DNA from 2 places in the Variovorax sp. TLI9-5A genome. Region 1 is predicted to be linked to the other one. Evidence: predicted binding sites of a transcription regulator. Region 1 holds the regulator's gene; the other holds the start of a gene.
What was found. The regulator sigma-54, encoded in region 1, starts transcription at its own class of promoters, with help from an activator protein. The targets are predictions, from matches to a motif close to TGGCANGNAANCTGCTTT.
Positions count from the first base shown of each region.

Region 2: the regulator sigma-54 is predicted to act here: its motif matches at 3,765-3,782, upstream of glnA (type I glutamate--ammonia ligase).

Region 1 covers NZ_CP200310.1:6,702,544-6,707,941, reverse strand. The annotation lists gene AC1VNX_RS31900 (thiol:disulfide interchange protein DsbA/DsbL) at 1-348, shown strand, start outside; gene lptA (lipopolysaccharide transport periplasmic protein LptA) at 502-1,218, shown strand; gene lptB (LPS export ABC transporter ATP-binding protein) at 1,215-2,009, shown strand; gene rpoN (RNA polymerase factor sigma-54) at 2,027-3,628, shown strand; gene AC1VNX_RS31880 (phospholipase D family protein) at 3,639-5,240, shown strand; gene AC1VNX_RS31875 (LysE family translocator) at 5,251-5,398, opposite strand, start outside.
Region 2 covers NZ_CP200310.1:5,046,143-5,051,540, forward strand. The annotation lists gene ntrC (nitrogen regulation protein NR(I)) at 1-428, opposite strand, end outside; gene glnL (nitrogen regulation protein NR(II)) at 456-1,535, opposite strand; gene AC1VNX_RS23905 (hypothetical protein) at 1,544-2,062, opposite strand; gene glnA (type I glutamate--ammonia ligase) at 2,304-3,719, opposite strand; gene AC1VNX_RS23915 (competence/damage-inducible protein A) at 3,866-4,666, opposite strand; gene AC1VNX_RS23920 (EI24 domain-containing protein) at 4,663-5,398, opposite strand, start outside.

The DNA.
Region 1 (5,398 bases):
CAGCGCCTGTACTACGCGCTCGAAGCCATGGGCAAGGTCGACGAGTTCCAGCCCAAGGTGTTCAACGCGATCCACGCGCAGCGCCAGAACGTGAACGGCGACGCCAACATCATTGCCTGGGCCACCGCCAACGGCCTGGACGCCACCAAGTTCAAGGAAACCTTCACCTCGTTCGGCGTGGCCAGCAAGGCCAAGCGCGCCTCGCAGCTGACCGATGCCTACAAGGTGGCCGGCGTGCCCGCGATGGCCGTGGCCGGCCGCTGGTATGTGGACGGCGAGACGGCCGGCAACATGACCAAAGTACTTCAGGTAGTCAACTATCTGATCGGCGAGGCAAAGAAGGGCTGAAGCCCGAAAACCCGAGCCGTGCCGTGCCGTTGCGCGGTGTTTCTGGTAGAAAACCAGAAGGAAAGTCAAGCCCGCTTAGGCGGGCTTTTTCACCTGTGCGTGCGGGGCGGAAGCACTCAGCCGCATACAATGCCGAGCAAGTTTCGTGCCTCTATGACATTGCACTCTTACCCCACAACCCCCTTCCTGCGTCGCATGGGCCGCCTGGCCGCCGGCGCGCTGTTGCTGGCAGGCCTTGCCTCGGGAGCGGTGGCCGAAACCGCCGACCGCTCCAAGCCGATGAACATCGAATCCGACTCGATGCGCTACGACGACCTGAAGCAGACCAGCGTGTTCACCGGCAACGTTTTGGTGACAAAAGGCACGATCATCATCCGTGGCGCACGGCTGGACGTGCGCCAGGACGCCGAGGGCTACCAGTACGGCGTGGTCACGGCGGCGCCGGGCAAGCGGGCTTACTACAAGCAGAAGCGCAACGCGCCCGACGAGTGGATCGAGGGCGAGTCGGAAGTCATCGAGTACGACAGCCGCGCCGACAACGTCAAGTTCATCCGCAACGCCGTCATGCGCCGCCTCCTGGGCGCCACGCCGAACGACGAGAGCCAGGGCGCGCTGATCGTCTACGACCAGAGCAACGACACCTACACCGTCAACGGCTCCACCGTGCCGCCGAACACCGCCGTCAACGCCTCGTCGCCGGGCGGACGCGTCAGGACCATCCTCACCCCCAAGGCCGCCACCGCCCCGGCTGCCGGCGCCTCGGCCCCGGCCGGCGGCGCGAAGGCGCCCCCGCCGGCTCCCACCCCGGCGCCCGGCAAGGGCCTGCGCCAGAGCACAACGCTCAGTGACCAGGGAGACACGCGCAAGTGATCGAATCCGCAGGAACTCAGGACGCCAACGGCGCGCCGGGCAGCCGCCTGGTCGCGCGCGGCCTGAAGAAGAGCTATGGCAGCCGCACGGTCGTGAAGGACGTCTCGCTCGACGTGCAGAAGGGCGAAGTCGTCGGGCTGCTCGGCCCGAACGGCGCCGGCAAGACCACCTCGTTCTACATGATCGTGGGGCTGGTGCGCGCCGATGCCGGAGACATCACCATCGACGGCGAGCCCATCGCCCACATGCCGATCCACCGCCGCGCCCGCATGGGCCTGAGCTACCTGCCGCAGGAAGCCTCCATCTTCCGCAAGCTCACGGTCGAGGAAAACGTGCGCGCCGTGCTCGAGCTGCAGAGCGAGCCCGACGCGAACGGCAAGCTGGTGCCGCTGTCGAAGGAGCACATCGAGGAGCGCCTGACCGACCTGCTGGCCGACCTGCGCGTCGACCACCTGCGCGATTCGCCCGCGCTGGCGCTGTCGGGCGGCGAGCGCCGCCGCGTCGAGATCGCGCGCGCGCTGGCCACGCAGCCGCGCTTCATCCTGCTGGACGAGCCCTTCGCCGGCATCGACCCGATCGCCGTGATCGAGATCCAGCGCATCATCAGCTTCCTGAAGGAGCGCGGCATCGGCGTGCTCATCACCGACCACAACGTGCGTGAAACGCTGGGCATCTGCGATCACGCTTTCATCATCAGCGACGGGCACGTGCTGGCACAAGGCACACCCTCGGAGATCGTCGACAACGCCGAGGTACGCAGGGTGTACCTGGGCGAGCACTTCCGCATGTAAGGGCGGGAGCGGTTCCCATGAAGCAAGGGCTATCCCTTCGCGTCTCGCAGCATCTGGCGTTGACGCCACAGCTGCAGCAGTCGATCAGGCTGCTTCAACTCTCCACGCTCGAACTGAGCCAGGAGGTGGAGCAGATGCTCGACGAGAACCCGTTCCTCGAGCGCACGGCTGAAGAAGCGGCGCGCGAGGAATTCGGGCTCGACACGGCCGATGCCCCGGTGCCGCGCGACGACGGCGGCGATAGTGGTGACGGCGAGAGCGACTTCGCTTCGCCCGCTGCCGGCACGTCCACTGCTGCCACCGAAACCGGCACCACCACCACGGCCGACTCCGACGGCCCCGCCGCCGAGATCTCCGAGCGCGAGCCCGACTGGGAAGGCGACGGCACCGTCGAAATGGCGCCCGACGACAGCGAGTGGGGCAGCGACGCGCCCGCGCGCCAGAACAACGCCGGCGACGACGAGCGCGCGGACGCCACCGAGCTCGCGCGCAGCCAGGAGTCGCTGCAGTCCTTCCTGCACCGCCAGGCGCTGAGCCTGCGGCTCAACGAGAGCGACAGCGCCGCGCTGCGCTTTCTCATCGAATCGCTCAACGACGACGGCTACCTCGAAGACTCGCTGCCCGCGCTGGCCTCGGGCCTGGCCGGCGACGACAACGACGAGTTCGACGACCTCGTGCACCACTTCCAGGTGGCGCTCGGCCTGCTGCAGAGCCTGGAGCCCGCCGGCGTCGGCGCGCGCGACCTCGGCGAGTGCCTGAGCATCCAGCTGCGCGCCATGGCCAGCGACGACGAGACCGAGGAAGAAGCGCTGGTCCGCAAGACCGCCATCGCCATCTGCAAGCAGCCCATGGAGCTGCTCGCGCGCCGCGACTTCAAGCGCCTGGCCACGCTCACCCGCAGCAGCGAGGAGCTGGTGCGCTCGGCGCTGCAGGTCATCGCGCGGCTGGAGCCCAAGCCGGGCCGCAGCTTCGTCGACGTGGAACGCAACATCATCATTCCCGACGTCATCGTCACCAAGACCGGGCGCGGCACCAACGTGAAGTTCCGCGTCATGCTCAACCCCGAGGTCATGCCGCGCCTGCGCGTGCACGACATCTACGCCGGCGCGCTCAAGTCGCACAAGGGCGAGGGCAGCCAGGCGCTGTCGCAGCGGCTGCAGGAGGCGCGCTGGTTCATCAAGAACATCCAGCAGCGCTTCGACACCATCCTGCGCGTGAGCAACGCGATCGTCGAGCGGCAGAAGAGCTACTTCGTGCACGGCGAGCTCGCCATGCGCCCGCTGGTGCTGCGCGAGATCGCCGACGAGCTGGGCCTGCACGAATCCACCATCTCGCGCGTGACCACCGCCAAGTACATGGCCACGCCCTTCGGCACGGTCGAGCTCAAGTACTTCTTCGGCTCGGCACTGGGCACCGAGACCGGCGGCAACGCGTCGAGCACCGCAGTGCGCGCGCTGATCAAGCAGTTCGTCGGCTCGGAGAGCGTGAAGAAGCCGCTGTCGGACAGCCAGATCTCCGAGATGCTGAAGGAGCAGGGCATCGAGTGCGCGCGCCGCACCGTCGCCAAGTACCGCGAGGCGCTGCGCATCGCCCCCGCCAACCTGCGCAAGGCACTCTAGAAAGAAGCCGATGAGCCATGGCCTGATGTCGCGTTGTGGGCATTGGGTCTTCGCCATGGCGGCGGTGCTGCTGTTCGCCGGCTGCGCCAGCCTGCCCGACGAGGCCCCGCGCCCACCCACCAGGACCATCGCCGTCTCGGCCGACACCGCCCTCGGCAAGATCGCCCTGGCCTCGCAGCCCGACCCCGACCTCAGCGGCTTTCGCCTGATGCCCGGCGGCGATTTCGCGTTCGACACCCGCATCCAGCTCGCGCGCCGCGCGCAGCGCACGCTCGACGTGCAGTACTACCAGATCGAGAACGACGAGACCGGCCGCTACCTGCTGCGCACCCTGCGCGACGCTGCCCAGCGCGGCGTGCGCGTGCGGCTGCTGATGGACGATCTCTACACCTCCGGCGAGGACGAGCTGCTGCTGGGCCTGGCCGCCACGCCCAACGTGGAGCTGCGCCTGTTCAACCCCTTCCCGGCCGGGCGCGGCAGCCTGCTGAAGCGCTTCACCGCCTCGCTCCTCGACTTCAGCCGCGTCAACCGCCGCATGCACAACAAGCTGTTCATCGCCGACGGCGCGATGGCGGTGGCGGGTGGGCGCAACATCGGCAACCAGTACTTCAGGCGCACCTCGGGCGAGAACTTCATCGACCTCGACACCTTCGTCACCGGCGCGCTGGTTCCCCGGCTGGGCAGCCTGTTCGACCAGTACTGGAACAGCATCTACGTGCGGCCGATCCAGTCCGTGGTGGCCAGCGACCTGCCGCGCGAGGAGCTGCGCAGGCGCTTCGAGCTGGCCACCGGCCCCGACACAACGCCCCCGCCGCCGAAGCCCGCGCCCAACGACCTGCTCGGCTACAGCCCGATGGCGGAAGACCTTGACGCCGGCAAGCTCGGCCTGATCTGGACCACCGCCGAGGCCTACGCCGATTCGCCCGAGCGTGTGATCGGCAAGACCGCCTCCTACGGCGGCGTGCCGCTGCTGGACGTCGACAGCGTGCGCTACAACGTGGTCGAGCAGATGCGCCGCGCACGCTCGGAGGTGACCATCGTCTCGCCCTACCTGATCCCGGGCGCCTCGGGCTTGGAGGTGATGCGCGAGATCCGCGGCCGCAACGTGAAGATCAGCGTGGTCACCAACTCGCTGGCCGCCACCGACGAGCCGCTGGTGCACACCGCCTACCGCCGCTACCGGCCCGACATGCTCAAGCTCGGCGCCGACCTCTACGAGCTGAGCACCAAGCGCACGCGCAGCAGCGTGCGGCTGGGCCTTTTCGGCACTTCGGTGGGCCGGCTGCACGCCAAGTCGGCGGTGATCGACCAGCGCATTCTTTTCGTCGGCTCGATGAATTTCGACCCGCGCTCGGAAACGCACAACACCGAGATCGGCCTTTTCATCCGCAGCCCCGAGATGGCCCAGCAGGCGCTGAAGCTCATCGACGTGCTCAAGCAGCAGGGCGCCTACAGGCTGCGCTTTGCCGAGGGCAGCGACCAGTCGCGCATCGAATGGATCAGCGACGACGCCGGCAAGATCACCGTGCTGACCGAGGAGCCCGACTCCGGCTTCTGGGACCGGACCATGCTCGAGCTGCTGGCGCCGCTGACGCCAGAGAGCCTGCTCTAGCTTCGCAGCTTCAGGTGCCGCGAACGGCCGACCACACGAGCCGCAGCCCCAGCAGCCCCATCACGCCACCGGCGGCACGGTCGATCCAGACCTTGTAGCGCAGGTAGGCCGAGCGCGGCGCCGCCGAGGACAGCGCCAGCGCCACGATCGAATACCAG
Region 2 (5,398 bases), 1.7 Mb from region 1:
AGCATCTCGGGCGCGGCGACCATGCGCTCTTCGGCCACTTCCTCGCGCTGGCTTTCATCGACGGCACGGCGGATGAGCTCGACCGCGCGCGGCAGGTCGAAGGGCTTGGGCAGGTATTCGAAGGCGCCGCCCTGGAAGGCCGAGACGGCGCTGTCGAGGTCGGAGAACGCCGTCATGATGATGACCGGCAGGCCCGGATGCAGCGCCTTGATCTTGTCGAGCAGGTCGAGCCCGGAACCGCCGGGCATGCGGATATCGCTCACCAGGACCTGGGGCGCCAGTTGGTCGTCGTCGGCGGCCTGCTCGAGTGCCGCCAGAACTTCGCGCGTGTTGGTGAAGCTGCGCGTGGGCAGGTCTTCGCGCAGCAGAGCCTTCTCGAGCACGAAGCGAATCGATTGGTCGTCATCAACTATCCAGATCGGCTTCATGCATCTCCTCTGTTGCCGGTGGCTGCGCTAGGGCAGCGGTATCAATATCTTGAAATCGGTTCGGCCCGGGACGCTGTCGCACTCGATCACGCCGTGATGCTGTTGCACAAAAGTCTGTGCGAGCGTCAATCCCAGCCCGGTCCCGCCTTCCCTGCCCGATACGAGCGGGTAGAAGATGCGGTCCTTGATCGTGTCCGGCACACCCGGTCCATTGTCGATTACATGCAATTCCAGTGCCAGTCGATACCACTGCTTGTTGAAGATCACCTGACGGGCCACCCGCGTCTTGAAAGTGATCTGCGCGTCACCGGCCGCGCGGCGCTCCGCCAGCGCCTGCGCCGCGTTGTGCGCGATGTTCAGCGTGGCCTGGATGAGCTGCTCGCGATCGCCGCGGAACTCGGGAATGGAAACGTCGAAGTCGCGCTCGATGTGCAGGTCGCGCGGAAACTCGGCAAGGATGACCGAGCGCACGCGCTCGCAGACTTCATGGATGTTGACGTCGCCCACCACATGCGGCCGGCGGTGCGGCGCCAGCAGCCGGTCGACCAGCGTCTGCAGCCGGTCGGCCTCGTGGATGATGACCTGGGTGTATTCGATGAGGTCGCGCGACTCGACTTCCATCTGCAACAGCTGCGCCGCACCGCGGATGCCGCCCAGCGGGTTCTTGATCTCGTGCGCGAGGTTGCGGATGAGCTCCTTGTTCGCCTGCGCCTGGTCGATGAGCCGCTCCTCGCGGTCCTGCCGCACCTGCTGCTCCAGCGGCGACATCTCGATGACGAGCTCGCCCTTCTTCTCGCCCTGCGCGAGCGAGACCTGCACCGGCATCAGCTCGTGGTTGACGCGGCGCAGGAAGGCTTCGTAGCGCAGCGTGGCGAAGTCGTTGCTGCTCACGCCGTCGATGGCCGTGCGCAGCACCTGCGGCTCGTGAAAGCACGCGCCGAACTGCGAGCCTTCGAGCGTGCGGCGCGAGGTGCCCAGCGCGTCCTCGAGTCCTGCATTGGCGAACAGCACCGAGCCCTTGCTGTCGACCACCGCGATCAGCGTGGACAACAGGTCGAAGGACTGGAAGCGCGAATTGGCGCCGGCCGCCTTCTTCCCGAACACCATGGCGACGACTACTGCTGGTTCGGCTGCTTGGCCGGCAGGCGACCGATCTCGCGGCGGATGCCGGCGATGTCGCTCTCGTTGCGCGCCAGCTCGGCCTTCATCTCGGCGACGCGGTCCAGGTACTTCTGGTAGTTGCGCCCTTCGCTGCCCTGCTTCTCGGGCTCGCCGTTGTTGTATTCCTTCTGCAGCTCGGCCTGCCGCGCCTCGGCCTTCTTCAGCTCGGCCTCGAGCACCGAGCGCGCCTCGCCGTCACGGGCACGCTGGTCCACGCCTTCAACGCGCGGGCTACCTGCCGGCGAACGCGCCGCGGACGAACCGCCCGACGAAGAAGAAGCGGAGCCGCCGCCCGAAGTCTTCGTGCCCTGCACGACGGTGACGTTGCCGCCTTCCATGATCTTGCAGCCCTTCTGCTGCGCGATGGTGGCGTTGTTCGTGTACTCGTTGCCGCAACGCCAGACGCGCTCCTGCGCGAGCGCCGACAACGCGACCAATGAACCAGCCAGGAAAATGAGGGAAGCAGTCTTCATGTGTATCGGTGGAGGGCGGCAACAGGAATGCATTTTCGTGCAATTCGACGCGAATAGTGACCAGATGTTCCCCCCAACAAAAAAGGACGGCCCAGCCGTCCTTCGTAATCCATCAGGCTTACACCCGCCCCGGGCCCCTTCGGGGATACCGCGGAACCGGCTTCGCCGGGCCGCAGGTATCGCCCCCCGGAAGGGGGTTGGCGAAGCGACACGAAGTGCGCGCAGCCTGGGGGCGAACCAATTACAACGAGTAGTACATGTCGAACTCGACCGGATGGGTCGCCATGCGGAAGCGCGTGACTTCCTGCATCTTCAGTTCGATGTAAGCGTCGATGTAGGCATCGGTGAACACGCCGCCCTTGGTCAGGAACGCACGGTCCTTGTCCAGATATTCCAGGGCCTGGTCGAGGCTGTGGCAGACGGTCGGGATCAGCGCGTCTTCTTCCGGCGGCAGGTGGTACAGGTCCTTGCTGGCGGCTTCGCCCGGATGGATCTTGTTTTCCACGCCGTCCAGGCCGGCCATCAGCAGCGCGGCGAAGCCCAGGTACGGGTTCATCAGCGGATCGGGGAAGCGCGCTTCGACGCGGCGGCCCTTCGGGTTGGCCACGAACGGGATGCGGATCGAGGCCGAGCGATTCTTGGCCGAGTAGGCCAGCTTCACCGGGGCTTCGAAGCCGGGCACCAGGCGCTTGTAGCTGTTGGTGCCGGGGTTCGTGATGGCGTTCAGGGCACGTGCGTGCTTGATGATGCCGCCGATGTAGTGCAGGGCGAAGTCCGAGAGGCCTGCGTAGCCGTCGCCGGCGAACAGGTTCTTGCCGTCCTTCCAGACCGACTGGTGCACGTGCATGCCGGAGCCGTTGTCGCCGACGATGGGCTTGGGCATGAAGGTGGCGGTCTTGCCGTAGGCGTGGGCCACGTTGTGGATCACGTACTTCTGCAGCTGGACCCAGTCGGCGCGCTGCACCAGCGTGCTGAACTTGGTGCCGAGTTCCATCTGGCCGGCGTTGGCCACTTCATGGTGATGCACTTCGACCGGGATGCCGAGCGATTCGAGCACCAGGCACATTTCCGAGCGCATGTCCTGGAAGCTGTCGACCGGGGGAACCGGGAAGTAGCCGCCCTTGACTGCCGGACGGTGGCCGGTGTTGCCGTGCTCGAACTCCTTGTCGGTGTTCCACGAGGCTTCTTCGGATTCGATCTTCACGAAGCAGCCCGACATGTCGTTCTTCCAGCGCACGCCGTCGAAGACGAAGAATTCGGGTTCCGGACCGAAGTAGGCGGTGTCGCCCAGGCCCGATGCCTTCATGTAGGCCTCTGCGCGCTTGGCGAGCGAACGCGGATCGCGCTCATAGGCCTTGCCGTCGGCGGGGTCGATCACGTCGCAGGTCAGGATCAGCGTCGTTTCTTCGAAGAAGGGGTCGATGTTGGCGGTGTTCGGGTCGGGCATGAGCTGCATGTCCGAAGCTTCGATCCCCTTCCAGCCGGCGATGGACGAGCCGTCGAATGCGTGGCCCGAGGTGAATTTGTCTTCGTCGAAAGCCGAGACCGGCACGGTCACGTGCTGCTCTTTGCCGCGGGTATCGGTGAAGCGGAAGTCGACGAACTTGACCTCGTTTTCCTTGACGAGCTTGAGTACATCGGCGACGGTCTTTGCCATCAGTTTCTCCTGAGTTGGATGGTGGTTAGGAATACAGGGACGTGGGATGCAGTTTCTGTGCCATTGTCACCTCATCGGATGAGGCTTCCGTGGCCGCCGCGAAACCCAAATGAAGGCGGAAAATCACTATTTTGGTGCATTGATTTTTATCGCACCAATTCAGGGCCAAGCTTGGCGTCAAAAGTGTGCAGGCCTTCGATCAGCTGGGCGTAGGCGGCATCGAGCCGGCCGGGCTCGCCCTTGACGCCCAGCTCGATATGCCGGCCGTACGTGGGGTGGTCGACGCTGGGCAGGCTGAAAACCTTGATGCCGGCGTGGGTGGCCTCGATGGCTTCCATGAGCGGTGTCAGCGTGGCCTCCATGGCACCGAAAACGATCACGGACTTCTCGGCGACGGCGTTGCTGGCGAACAGCCCGGCGTAGCGGCCGTCGAGCACCGATTCGATCATCGGCCAGGCCATGACGGGGAAACCTGGCACGAAATGCACGTCGCCCACGCTGAAGCCCGGGATCTTGTTGTAGGGGTTGTAGATGAGCGTGGCGCCCTGCGGAAACACGCCCATGTTGAGCCGGTGCACATTGTCAGCCCGGTCGGGCTCATAGGGCAGGCCCTGCTCGCGCGCGGTGTCCTGCATGCGCTCGCGGATCAGCAGCTCGGCCTCTGGGTGCAGCGCCAGCGGCACGCCGAGCGCCTTGGCCGCGCACTGGCGGGTGTGATCGTCGGGCGTGGCGCCAATGCCGCCGGTCGAGAAGACGACGTCGCCCGAAGCGAAGGCGCGCTGCAGCGCCGCGGTGATGCGCCCGGGCTCGTCGCCCACGTATTCGGCCCAGCCGAGCTGCAGGCCGCGCGCGGCGAGCAGCTCGATGACCTTGGCCATGTGCTTGTCGGCACGCTTGCCGGAGAGGATCTCGTCGCCGACGACGATGAGACCGAATGTGCGAGTCATGGAGAACCCCATTGGGAAAGAGCGGCCTTGCTAGCTTCGTCGGCCTCGATGGCGGCGGGCGCGCCGCCTGCGAGCGATGCCTCCGCCGCGGCGCGGCGGGCACGCAGCTGCGCGAGCGCGTCGAGGCAATAGTGGGCGAACCAGAGCGCCGAGAAGGCGAAAACCAGTGTGTAGATCCAGATGGCGATCGGCACCAGCACGAAGAAGGCGGCGGCGAACAGCAGGCCCGAAGCCCAGACGATGCTGGGCGCGGCACCAAGGTAGCCGCAGAGCACGCCGATGCACAGCAGCGGCACCCGGTGCGCGCGGATGAGCGCGGCACGTTCCTCGGGGCTGGCGTGCTCAGCCAGCGCGTCGAAGCTCATCACGCGGTAGGTGAGCCAGCCCCAGATCAGCGGCGGCAGTATCAGCACCAGCGGCGGAATGAGCCACAGCGGCATCGACACCACCAGCGCGATCACCGCCAGCACGGTGGCGCCGAGGGAGCGCGCCACGCTGCCGAAGAACGAAGCGCCCTTCTTCTGCTCGAGCCCCGGAAAACGCCGCTCGCTCACCAGCCTGGTCAGCGCGGGCGCCATGAAGCCGGCGACGATCAGCAGGCAGATCACCACGATCACCGGCGTGGCGGCGAACACCACGACCAGCGATGCCAGCGCGGAAGTGATGTCGCCGGAGAAAAGACGGCCGATCCAGGCCCAGAAGCTCGACAGCAGCGGCCAGGCGTCGAGCGCG